Loktanella sp. M215: one gene and its partner. The protein of the gene in region 1 binds, or shares a complex with, the protein of each later gene. Links are inferred from orthologs where the notes say so. Each region holds a gene or a part of one and is shown in the gene's direction. Other genes may lie near its edges.

Region 1 (7,677 bases):
GATGTCGATGCCCAGATCGGCGGCGAGGTCCTCGGCCAGTGCCTTGTCCACCGGTGTCGTGGTGGGCGAGCGGAAGGCGAGGGTGTCGGACAGGATGCAGGACAGCATCAGGCCCTTGATGCCTTCGGGCATCTTCGCGGCCTTGTCGCCCATCAGTTGGTGCATGATCGTGGCGGTGCAGGCCAGCGGGCGGATCGTGACATCGATCGGGCCCTTTGTCTTGATCCCGCCGACCAGCAGATGGTGGTCGATGATCGCCTGCACGTCGGCGCCGTTGATGTTTTCGGGCAGTTCCGCAGGGTTGTTGGTATCGACGATGACGCAGGCCTGACCGTCGGTGACGTCACGCACGATCTCTGGCTGCTCGAAACCCCAGCGTTTGGCGACGAAGGCGGCCTCTGTATTGGGCTGGCCCAGCAGCACGGCCTTGGCATCGACGCCCGCATCCTTGAGGAACCATTCCCAGATCAGGGGGGATCCGGTTGAATCGGTGTCAGGGGATTTGTGGCCGAAGATCAGGGTGGTCATTGTCATTTCGCCTATGCTCAGGGATATTTTGCCGCCTTATACGGGCGATGTACCGTGCTGTCACGCAGGTCGGGGGGAACATGACCAATCCACGCGAAGCGGACCTTTATCCGCACCTCAAGGCGCATCTGGTTGCGATGGGCTATGACGTCAAGGGCGAGGTTGGTGCGGCGGATATCGTGGCCGTGAAGGATGCCGAGACGCTGGTGGTCGAGCTGAAGCTGGGGTTTTCGCTGACGCTGTTCCATCAGGGCATCGCCCGGCAGGCGATCACGGATCAGGTCTATCTGGCGGTGCCTGCGGGGGGGCAGCGCAAGGCGCTGCTGGCCAACGTCGGGCTGGCGCGGCGGCTGCGGCTGGGTGTGATGACGGTCCGGCTGCGCGACGGGTTCGTGGAGGTGCTGGCCGATCCCGCGCCGTTCACGCCGCGCAAATCGCCGAAGAAGGCAAAGGCCCTGCGCAAGGCGTTTACGCGGCTGAAGGGCGATCCGAATGCGGGCGGTGCGACGCGGCACGGGCTGGTGACCGGGTACCGGCAGGATGCGATCGCCTGCGCGCGGTTTCTTGCGGTGCATGGACCGTCGACGGGCGCGCGGATCAAGGACTGGGCCGAGGTACCGGAGGCCACACGGATCATGGCGGCGGATCATTACGGCTGGTTTCGGCGGGTCAGTCGCGGGATCTACGATCTGACACCGGCCGGACGACAGGGGCTGGCGGACTGGAGCGAGAGCTAGTCGAGCCGTGAGACGGTCCAGCCCGCCTGTGTCAGCAGATTGAGGATGCCATCCTGCCCCTGCAGGTGCGCCGCGCCGACGGCGACCGTAATCCGGTCGTGGGTCGCGGCAGCCTTGGTGATATGGGGGAGCCATGCCCGGTTGCGATCGACCAGAAGAGCACGCTCTGACGCATCGAAAAGCGCGTCGGCGGCCGCGGGATCGATACCGGGAATGAGGTGCGTGGCGACGCGGCTGACCTCCCACAGGGCGGCGATGTCACCGGCAAAGTAGCTGTCCAGCATCGAGGCGAACATCTCTTGCTGCAGTTCGGGCGGAGACAGAGACAGGCGCAACTGGTCCAGTTGCACGTCGATGGGGTCGGCGCGCATGAGGTTGAACAGCGTGTCCCAGGGTTCCAGTGCGACGACCGGGACGCCGGCGGTCTGCGCCTGAGAGATGATCATGCCGTCCAGCCCTTTGCGCCCTGCCGCCAGCTCGGACGAGGCGCAGGGTGGCACCGCCAGCACCAGCGACACGTACCAGGGTTGCAGGCGCGAGGCGAGGACGGCGGGCAAACCACGGTCGCTGACCGCTTGCGCCACGGCCTGCCATGTCGGCTCGTCCAGCCGTTCGGGCAGGGTGGGGCCATCGGGCATGAACATCAGCATGGGGTCGGTCGCCATCGCCTGCGTCAGGGCGGCCTCTTCTTCGGGGCCGGCCTCGACCAGCAGCAGGTCGCTGGCGGCCACGCGGGTGGCGACACGGTTCGCCAGCGGCAGAAGCCGCGGGTCGTAAAGGTGCATCGTGCCGATCACCGTGATCTGCGATCCGGCTTTTTCCGCATTGAATTGGGTCCCCTGCGCAAAGGGCGCCTGTGCCACCGCTGCCGCGACCGCAGCGCGATCGGCAGCGGAGAATCTTTCGCGAATATCGGGTCCGTCGCACAGGGCCTGGACGGGCAGCGCGAGGAGCGTCAGCAGGGCGGTCAGGATAATGCGCATGAGGCCCTCTCTGGCGGGGTGTCGCGGGAATGTTACGCCAGACGGCCACGATCCGCCAATGCGCTGTTCGTAGCAGAAACGACCCCCGTCAATCCGGTTGACAGATGGTCGCAGCGCGCCTAACTAACCGTCGCTGGCACTCGACCAAGGTGAGTGCTAACGACATGACAACGAAACGTAGGAAGGTTCACAAGATGGCATTCAAACCTCTGCACGACCGCGTGCTGGTCCGTCGCATCGAAGGCGAAGACAAGACCAAGGGCGGTCTGATCATTCCTGATTCCGCCAAGGAAAAGCCCGCCGAAGGCGAGATCGTTTCCGTCGGCACCGGTGCCCGCAAGGACAACGGCGAGCTGATCGAAATGGCCGTGAAGGCTGGCGACAAGATCCTGTTCGGCAAATGGTCCGGCACCGAGGTCAAGCTCGATGGCGAAGACCTGCTGATCATGAAGGAAAGCGACATCCTCGGCATCATGTAATGCCGCCGGATGCCTTGGCATCGCGTGATGCCGGGGCGGGTTGGCAACGCCCACCGCTTTTCCACACTACTGAAATTTCAAGGAGCACATGAAAATGGCAGCTAAAGACGTCAAATTCGGCACCGACGCCCGCAATCGCATGCTCAAGGGCGTGAACATCCTCGCAGACGCCGTCAAGGTGACGCTGGGCCCCAAGGGTCGTAACGTCGTCCTCGACAAGTCCTTCGGCGCACCGCGCATCACGAAGGACGGTGTGTCTGTCGCCAAGGAAATCGAACTGGACGACAAGTTCGAGAACATGGGCGCACAGATGGTCAAGGAAGTCGCGTCGCGCACCAACGACGAAGCCGGTGACGGCACGACCACAGCGACTGTTCTGGCCCAAGCCATCGTCCGCGAAGGCATGAAGTCCGTCGCCGCCGGCATGAACCCGATGGACCTGAAGCGCGGCATCGACCTGGCCACCGCCAAGGTCGTCGAAGCCATCAAGGCCGCCGCCCGTGACGTGACCGACAGCGACGAAGTCGCGCAGGTCGGCACCATCTCGGCCAACGGCGAAGCCGAAATCGGCCGTCAGATCGCTGACGCGATGCAGAAGGTCGGCAACGAGGGTGTCATCACCGTCGAAGAGAACAAGGGCCTCGAGACCGAGACCGATGTCGTCGAAGGCATGCAGTTCGACCGCGGCTACCTGTCGCCCTACTTCACCACCAACACCGAAAAGATGACGGCAGAGCTGGATGACGTGATCATCCTGCTGCACGAAAAGAAGCTGTCGTCGCTGCAGCCGATGGTCCCGCTGCTCGAGTCGGTCATCCAGTCGCAGAAGCCGCTGCTGATCATCTCGGAAGACGTCGAAGGCGAGGCTCTGGCCACGCTGGTCGTCAACAAGCTGCGTGGCGGCCTGAAGATCGCCGCCGTCAAGGCACCGGGCTTCGGTGACCGTCGCAAGGCCATGCTGCAGGACATCGCGATCCTGACAGGCGGTCAGGTGATCTCCGAAGACCTCGGCATGAAGCTGGAAAACGTGACGATCGACATGCTGGGTTCTGCCAAGCGCGTCACGATCACGAAGGACACCACCACCATCATCGACGGTGCTGGCGAAAAGGCCGAGATCGAAGCACGGGTCAACCAGATCCGCGGCCAGATCGAAGAGACCACGTCCGATTACGACAAAGAGAAACTGCAAGAGCGCGTGGCCAAGCTGGCCGGCGGTGTTGCCGTGATCCGCGTCGGCGGCATGTCCGAAGTCGAAGTGAAAGAGCGTAAGGACCGCGTCGACGACGCGCTGAACGCAACCCGCGCTGCTGTGCAAGAAGGTGTCGTCGTTGGTGGCGGTGTCGCTCTGGTGCAGGCTGGCAAGGCGCTTGACGGTCTGAAGGGTGCGAACTCCGATCAGGACGTCGGCATCTCGATCATCCGCAAGGCGCTGGAAGCACCGCTGCGTCAGATCGCCGAAAACTCCGGCGTGGACGGTTCGGTTGTGGCGGGCAAGATCCGCGAAAGCAATGATCCGACCTTCGGCTTCAACGCGCAGACCGAAGAATATGGCGACATGTTCAAGTTCGGCGTCATCGACCCGGCCAAGGTCGTCCGCACCGCGCTGCAGGACGCAGCATCGGTTGCAGGCCTGCTGATCACCACCGAAGCCATGGTTGCCGATCGTCCGTCCAAGGACAGCGGCAACGGCGGCGGCATGGGAGACATGGGCGGCATGGGCGGCATGGGCGGCATGATGTAAGATCCGGCGCCGGGGCGTCTGCCCCGACCGGATTGCCCCACGGATGCGGTCTGCAAAGATCGCATCCGTGACATCACACCCAGATGTCGTTCACCAGTTCTTCGCACTGGAGCGACCGTTTTAAAGAAGGCCCGCAGCGGATGCTGCGGGCCTTTTTTGTTGTGCGTTCACCTTTCGCTGACAAGCGCGGGCGCGGTGTTTCAGATCCTGCGGCGTCAGTGATCGATCAGCCTCGCAAGGCGCGTTGACATCAGACCTGCGGGCTCGCCGGCGACAGGTTTGTCAGGCGGCAGCTGTGGGGTGTCGTCAGAGTCTGACAGACCGGATCACCGGCCATCACAGGCCCCTGTTTCGACACCTTGGCCGCATACATCGCGGCATCTGCCGCCTTTTCGATCAACTCTGATGTTGCGCCATCCTTGGGCCAACGGGCGCCGCCGATGGCGGCATGCAATGCTGTGCTGTTTGCGCCGGGCAGTGCAATCCGGTGACATGCCAGCGTCGACGCAATGCCGAGGGCCATGTCATGCAGGACCGCCCGCGCGCTGACGTTCTGGACCAAGACCGCAAACTCGTCCCCGCCCATACGGGCCGCCGAGTCGTTCTGGCGCACGTTGGACCGGATCGCCTCTGCGAGGGCGAGGATGGCCGCGTCGCCGGCCGCGTGGCCGTGCGTGTCGTTGATTGCCTTCAGACCGTTCATGTCGATGTAGAGCAGGGCGAAAGGCGTGCCCGCGGCCACATTCGCAAGCATCTGAGACCGGATGCTTTGCGCGTTCAACAGGCCGGTCATTGCGTCGATCTCTGCCACTGTGGCCAGGTGCTTGTTGCGATCCTCCAGCAGTTGCTTTTGCATGTGCAGACGCTTGGCGCGTTGTACGCCCAGGCGGTGCGCTGCGGTCATCTTGATGAATTCTGACCGGATCCGCAGCGAGGCTTCAAGCTTCAGCGCGATCAGGTTTTCCTGCTTGTAGGCACCGCCCAGACGCCAGCCGAGGGCTGTCAGGTTGCGCCCCTGCATTTCCGACACGGACAGCCGGATCGGTGCCGTGCTGACAAAACAGCGGGCGATCAGACGCAGCGTGTGCGGCGTCAGTTCAAAGCCGCGACCGAAGGCGCTGCCGGCGGCCATGTTGAATTCCGTCCGGGCCAAGGCGTTGCCGGCGATGACGTTCAGATCGCGGTCCAGCACGACGCAGGCCTCTGAACTGAACGCAAGCAGGGGGTGCAGAAGGTCCGGGTCCATCGCCGCTACTCTGTAAAGAATTCAAGCCCGTCGCTGGGCGCCACGTCCTGCAGTTTCAAAGAGACGACGACGCGACAGCCCGGATCGCCACGCGCTATGGACTTGTCGATCTGGACATGGGCATAGCCGTTGCGGTCTGCGACGACGCGACCGAAGACGTTTGTCGTCATCATGCACAGGGAAGGCCGGCCAATGACCCGATCGCCGAACGGACATTGCCGGGCGATCAGGACGATCGCCTCTTCATCGGCGGAGACAACGCTGAAATCCCCTTTGATCCGGGCCTTGAGGTCGACGAGGATGCTGGCGATCTGACCGGGCCCTGTGGCATCCGGGCCGTTCGGGTAGCGTTCGGATATGTCCTCGACCAAGGCCCCGCCGACCGTACTGATGAAACCCTCGGCTTCTTTCAGGCCGATGACCTCTTCCAGCAGGCCCGACAGATGGCCGATGATCGCATTGAAAAAGGCGGTCTGTTCGCCGGAGTCGTCGGTCGGCGGCGTGTCGCGTGCTGTGTGTGGCGGTGTAATGCGGTCATGCAACATCTATGGATCTTTCCTGTCGTCCTCGCAGGACCCTAGGGCCGCGCGGGCTAAAAATTTCTTAAGCTCTCGAAATGATTTTGGATGGCTCCAACCCTCTGGGCAAAGGGCGCCCAGCGCGGCATCAAGTGTCATGCGATTCCCAGGTTTCATCCGCGCGGCCACTGCAGTCGACCTGCCCGCCATCGACGCCCTGCTGACGCAGGCCTTCGGCGGCACGGCAGAGGTCGCGCTGGTTCATGCCCTGCGCGGCGCCGGGCTGATGCGCGGCGAACAGGTGATCCCGCTGGGCGACGATCTGATCGGCTATTACGCCCTGTCCGCCATGGTCGCGCCGCAGGGCTGGCTGTGCCTTGCACCCGTCGCCATCGCGCCCGACTGGCAACGGCGCGGCCACGGGCGGCGGATGGTGGCCCAACTGGTGGCCTGGGCCGACCGGACGGCCACGACTGTCGTGGTGCTGGGACCGCCCGCGTTCTATGCCTCGGCCGGTTTTTCAAGTGAGGCCGCCGCACGGCTGACCAGCCCCCATCCGCTGGATCACACGCTGCTGGCAGGCTGCGGTGCGCAGGCGCCACAGGTCGCACTGCGCTATCCGGCGGCGTTCAAGTGATGCGGCTTTTTGTGCTGGTCAGCGTCGTGATGTGCGCTTTTGCGGGGAATTCGATTCTGACCCGTTTGGGGGTGGCGCGTTATGGCATCGACCCTTTGACATTCGGCGCGATCCGCGTGGCTGCGGGGGCCGCGGCGCTGCTGGTCCTGCGGCGCGGCAGGGCGGTGCCATTGCGCGGCATGCGGCGCTGGGTGGGGGCCGGGACGCTCGCGGTCTACATGATCGGCTTTTCCTGGGCCTATCTGAACCTTGCGGCGGGACTGGGCGCATTGATCCTGTTTGCCACGGTGCAAGGCGTGATGTTCGCCACCGCATTGTGGCGGGGTCAGGCGGTGCCGCCATTGCGCTGGGCCGGCATGGCGCTGGCGCTGGGCGGGCTCGTGGTGCTGCTCTGGCCTGCAGGGCAGGTCCGCGTCGATCCCGCCGGTGCGCTGGCGATGATCTGTGCCGGGGTCGGCTGGGGCGCCTATACCCTGCTGGGACAGGGCGAACGGGATGCCACCGCCGCCACGACCGCGAATTTCCTTCTGTGCCTGCCGCTGATGGCGCTGAGCGTCGTCCTGCACGGCGATCCGGGGTCGCTGTCATGGACGGGTGTCGCTGTGGCGGCGCTGGCGGGTGCGGTGACGTCTGGGCTGGGATATGCGCTGTGGTATCGCGTCCTGCCATCGCTGACGGTCACAGCCGCCGCCGTCGCCCAACTGAGCGTGCCGGTGATCGCCGTGGCGGGCGGCATCGTGCTGCTGTCAGAGCCGTTGACGCCGCGCATCCTGCTGGCCGCCGTCATGGTGCTTGGCGGTATCGG
Region 2 (3,469 bases), 190 kb from region 1 along the record:
TTTCGGGTTCACCCTGCGCTGGCTGGTCGATCCGTTCCTCGTGGATGCCGCGGCATGGGGCTGGGCCGCACCCTTGGCCGTCAGCCTGATGGCCTTGCGCGAAAGCCTGTTCTGGGTTGCGGGCACGCTGGTCGCTCGCCTGATCGCACCACGCCACCTGTCGGCGCTGGTGCTGTCCCTGACGCTGGCAGAGGCGTTGCGCGGCTACCTGTTCACCGGCTTTCCCTGGGCCCTGATCGGCCACGTGCTGATCCCGACGCCTTGGGCGCAACTGGCGGCCTTCGGCGGTCCGCACCTGCTGACGCTGCTGACGCTGACCGTGGCGGCGGGGCTGGTCTGGATGGCGCAACGGCGCTGGACCGGGGCGATCCCCTTGATTGCGGCGGTGGCGGTGGCGCCCTTGCTGATCCCGGGGCCTGACCCGGTTGATCCTGCGGCCCCCGTCATCCGCATCGTGCAGCCCAACGCGCCGCAGGATCAGAAATGGGATCCCAACCAGAACCTGATCTTCTTCCAGCGCATGATCGCCTACACGCAGGCCGCCCCGCGCCCCGCCCTGATCGTCTGGCCGGAAACCGCCGTGCCCGACCTGCTGGACTACGCCCAGCCAGAGCTGGAGCAGATCTCGGAGGCCGCACAGGGCACACCGGTGGTCACCGGCATCAACCGCAGTCAGAACGGCCTTTATTACAACTCGCTCATCCTGCTGGGCCGGATGGGGCAGGTGGAACAGACCTACGACAAGGCGCATCTGGTGCCGTTCGGGGAATACACGCCCTTCGGAGAGCTGCTGAAGCAATTCGGCGTCCACGGCATCGCCACGTCAGAGGGCGGTGGCTTTGCCAAGGGCGCCGTGCCGCAGCCGCTGATCGACTTGCCAGGGGTGGGCAAGGCTCGTGCCTTGATCTGCTACGAAGGCATCTTTGCCGAAGAGATCACGACCCCCGAACGCCCCCGTCTGCTGATGATGATCACCAACGACGCGTGGTTCGGCAAGGGGGCGGGACCAACCCAGCACCTGATGCAGGCGCGGCTGCGCGCGATCGAGCAGGGGCTGCCGATGGTGCGGTCGGCCAATACGGGCATCAGCGCGATGATCGACGCCCGCGGCCGGATCAAGGCGATGATCCCGCTGGACCGGGCAGGCTATGTCGACGCACCCTTGCCGGTCGCGCGCGCCGCAACGCCCTACGTGCGGTGGGGTGACTGGCCCGTCATGATTCTGGTGTTGCTGGGGATGATCGCGACCGCCCTTCACAACCGCCGGATGCGGCACGAATTGCGTTGACCACGGCGGGCGGCCTGCGTAACCAATCGGCTGACCCGCCACAACGGCTTCCTGACGTGGCGGGATATTTTTTGACTGGAGCACGTCCCCATGGCACGCCAAGACTATATCTTCACCTCCGAATCCGTGTCGGAGGGGCACCCTGACAAGGTGTGCGACCGCATCTCTGACAGCATCCTCGACGCCTTTCTGACCGAAGAGCCGGAGGCGCGCGTCGCCTGCGAGACCTTCGCCACCACCAATCGCGTCGTCATCGGCGGCGAGGTCGGGTTGAGCACGATGGACAAGACGCACGCCTTTCTGGCGGGTGTGCCGGACATCGCCCGCGCCGCCATCAAGGACATCGGCTACGAGCAGGACAAGTTCCACCACGCCACCTGCGAGATCACCAACCTGCTGCACGAGCAGTCCGCCCACATCAAGCAGGGCGTCGATGCCGGCGACAACAAGCCCGAAGGGGCCGGCGATCAGGGCATCATGTTCGGCTTCGCCACGACCGAAACGCCGGACCTGATGCCCGCACCGATCCAGTATGCCCACGCCATCCTGCGGCGTTTGGCCGAGGTGCGTAAATCGGGCGCGGAACCGACCCTGCGCCCTGACGCGAAAAGCCAGATCAGCCTGCGCTATGCGGACGGCAAGCCGGTGGAGGTCACGTCGATCGTGCTGTCCACCCAGCACGCGGACGAAAGCCAGTCCAGCGCCGACATCCGCGCCATCGTGGAGCCCTACATCCGCGAGGTCCTGCCCGACGGCTTCATCACCGATGCGACGGAATGGTGGGTCAACCCGACCGGCACCTTCGTGATCGGCGGGCCCGATGGCGACGCAGGTCTGACGGGCCGCAAGATCATCGTGGACACCTATGGCGGGGCAGCCCCCCACGGCGGCGGCGCGTTCTCGGGCAAGGATCCGACCAAGGTCGACCGTTCTGCCGCCTATGTCGCGCGCTATCTGGCCAAGAACGTCGTGGCCTCGGGCATGGCCGACAAATGCACGCTGCAACTGTCCTATGCGATCGGCATCGCGCAGCCGCTGTCGGTCTATGTCGATCTGCACGACACAGGAGAGGTCGATCCGGCGGCGGTCGAACGGGCGATCCGCCAGACGATGGATCTGACGCCGCAGGGCATCCGCACGCATCTGGGTCTGAACCGTCCGATCTATGCCCGGACCGCGGCCTACGGTCACTTTGGCCGCGCGCCCGAGGCGGACGGCGGTTTCAGCTGGGAACGGACCGATCTGGTGGACGCGCTGAAGCGCGCCGTCTGATCTGACTGATAACGTGAAAAGGGGGTGGGCCAGTGGTCCGCCCCTTTGCTTTGCAGCGGCACGGTTGCGGGGCGGGGCGTCAGGCGCTAAAGCGCGCGCATGCAAAACGATAAACACCCCTCCGGCGCCCCGTGGCGCAATTTCTATGGCCGGTTCCGTGGCAAGACGATCCGGGCCAGTCAGAAGGATTACCTCGACAACGACCTCGACGCGCTGTCGCCGGGACCCGTCGGTTGGGACGTGAACCCCGACCGGGTCAAGCTGGATCCGGACGCGATCGTGGGGGGGAAACCGCTGTGGCTGGAGATCGGCTTTGGCGGCGGCGAGCACATGATCGCGATGGCGCAGCGCTATCCGGACATCGGCCTGATCGGCTGCGAGCCCTTCATCAACGGCGTGGCGATGCTGCTGGGCAAGATCCGCCACGCCGATGTCGCGAACCTCGCGGTGCATCCCGGCGACGTGCGCGACCTCTTCGACGTCCTGCCCGAGGCCTGCATCGCGAAGGCCTTTCTGAACTATCCCGACCCCTGGCCCAAAACCCGCCACCACCGGCGCCGCTTCGTGACGGCTGAACATCTGGTGCCGTTGTTCCGCGTCCTGAAGCCGGGCGCGGAATTCCGCGTGGCCACGGATATTCCCGATTACGTGCGCCAGACCCTGGCGGAGGTGCCGAAAGCAGGGTTCGTCCTGCAGACGGCGCTGCCGGACGGCATGGCTGTCGCCTGGGACGACTGGATCTCGACCCGTTACGAAATCAAGGCGCTGCGCGAGGGCCGCAGGCCGCACTACATGACCTTTCACAAGCCCGCGTGACGCCGTACGGCGCTGTTGGCCCGTGCCGGGCCAAGGCGCCCCGCCCGCCGTCCCCTGACCTCTCGACCCGGATCGGCGGCTGCGTTAAAGCGG

Evidence for each region.
Region 2: the proteins of groL (region 1) and metK are in contact, whole or in part, in a cryo-EM structure (PDB 8P4O), measured with the Escherichia coli proteins. The link is inferred for Loktanella sp. M215 from one-to-one orthologs.

The regions. Positions count from the first base shown.
Region 1 is NZ_WMEA01000001.1:1,824,767-1,832,443, forward strand. The notes cover bases 2,278-5,146. They hold groL (chaperonin GroEL), read left to right. Parts: upstream 2,278-2,821; coding sequence 2,822-4,471; downstream 4,472-5,146. Other genes in these bases: groES (co-chaperone GroES), read left to right, coding at 2,443-2,727; GLR48_RS08965 (GGDEF domain-containing protein), read right to left, coding at 4,722-5,146. Also shown: GLR48_RS08940 (manganese-dependent inorganic pyrophosphatase), read right to left, coding at 1-528; GLR48_RS08945 (DUF2161 domain-containing phosphodiesterase), read left to right, coding at 609-1,265; GLR48_RS08950 (TraB/GumN family protein), read right to left, coding at 1,262-2,248; more of GLR48_RS08965, read right to left, coding at 5,147-5,717; GLR48_RS08970 (methanogen output domain 1-containing protein), read right to left, coding at 5,723-6,262; GLR48_RS08975 (GNAT family N-acetyltransferase), read left to right, coding at 6,393-6,872; GLR48_RS08980 (DMT family transporter), read left to right, coding at 6,872-7,677.
Region 2 is NZ_WMEA01000001.1:2,019,019-2,022,487, forward strand. What follows is about bases 697-3,469. They hold metK (methionine adenosyltransferase), read left to right. Parts: upstream 697-1,378; coding sequence 1,379-2,560; downstream 2,561-3,469. Other genes in these bases: lnt (apolipoprotein N-acyltransferase), read left to right, coding at 697-1,288; trmB (tRNA (guanine(46)-N(7))-methyltransferase TrmB), read left to right, coding at 2,660-3,376. In the rest of the region: more of lnt, read left to right, coding at 1-696. UniProt on the Escherichia coli protein: Catalyzes the formation of S-adenosylmethionine (AdoMet) from methionine and ATP.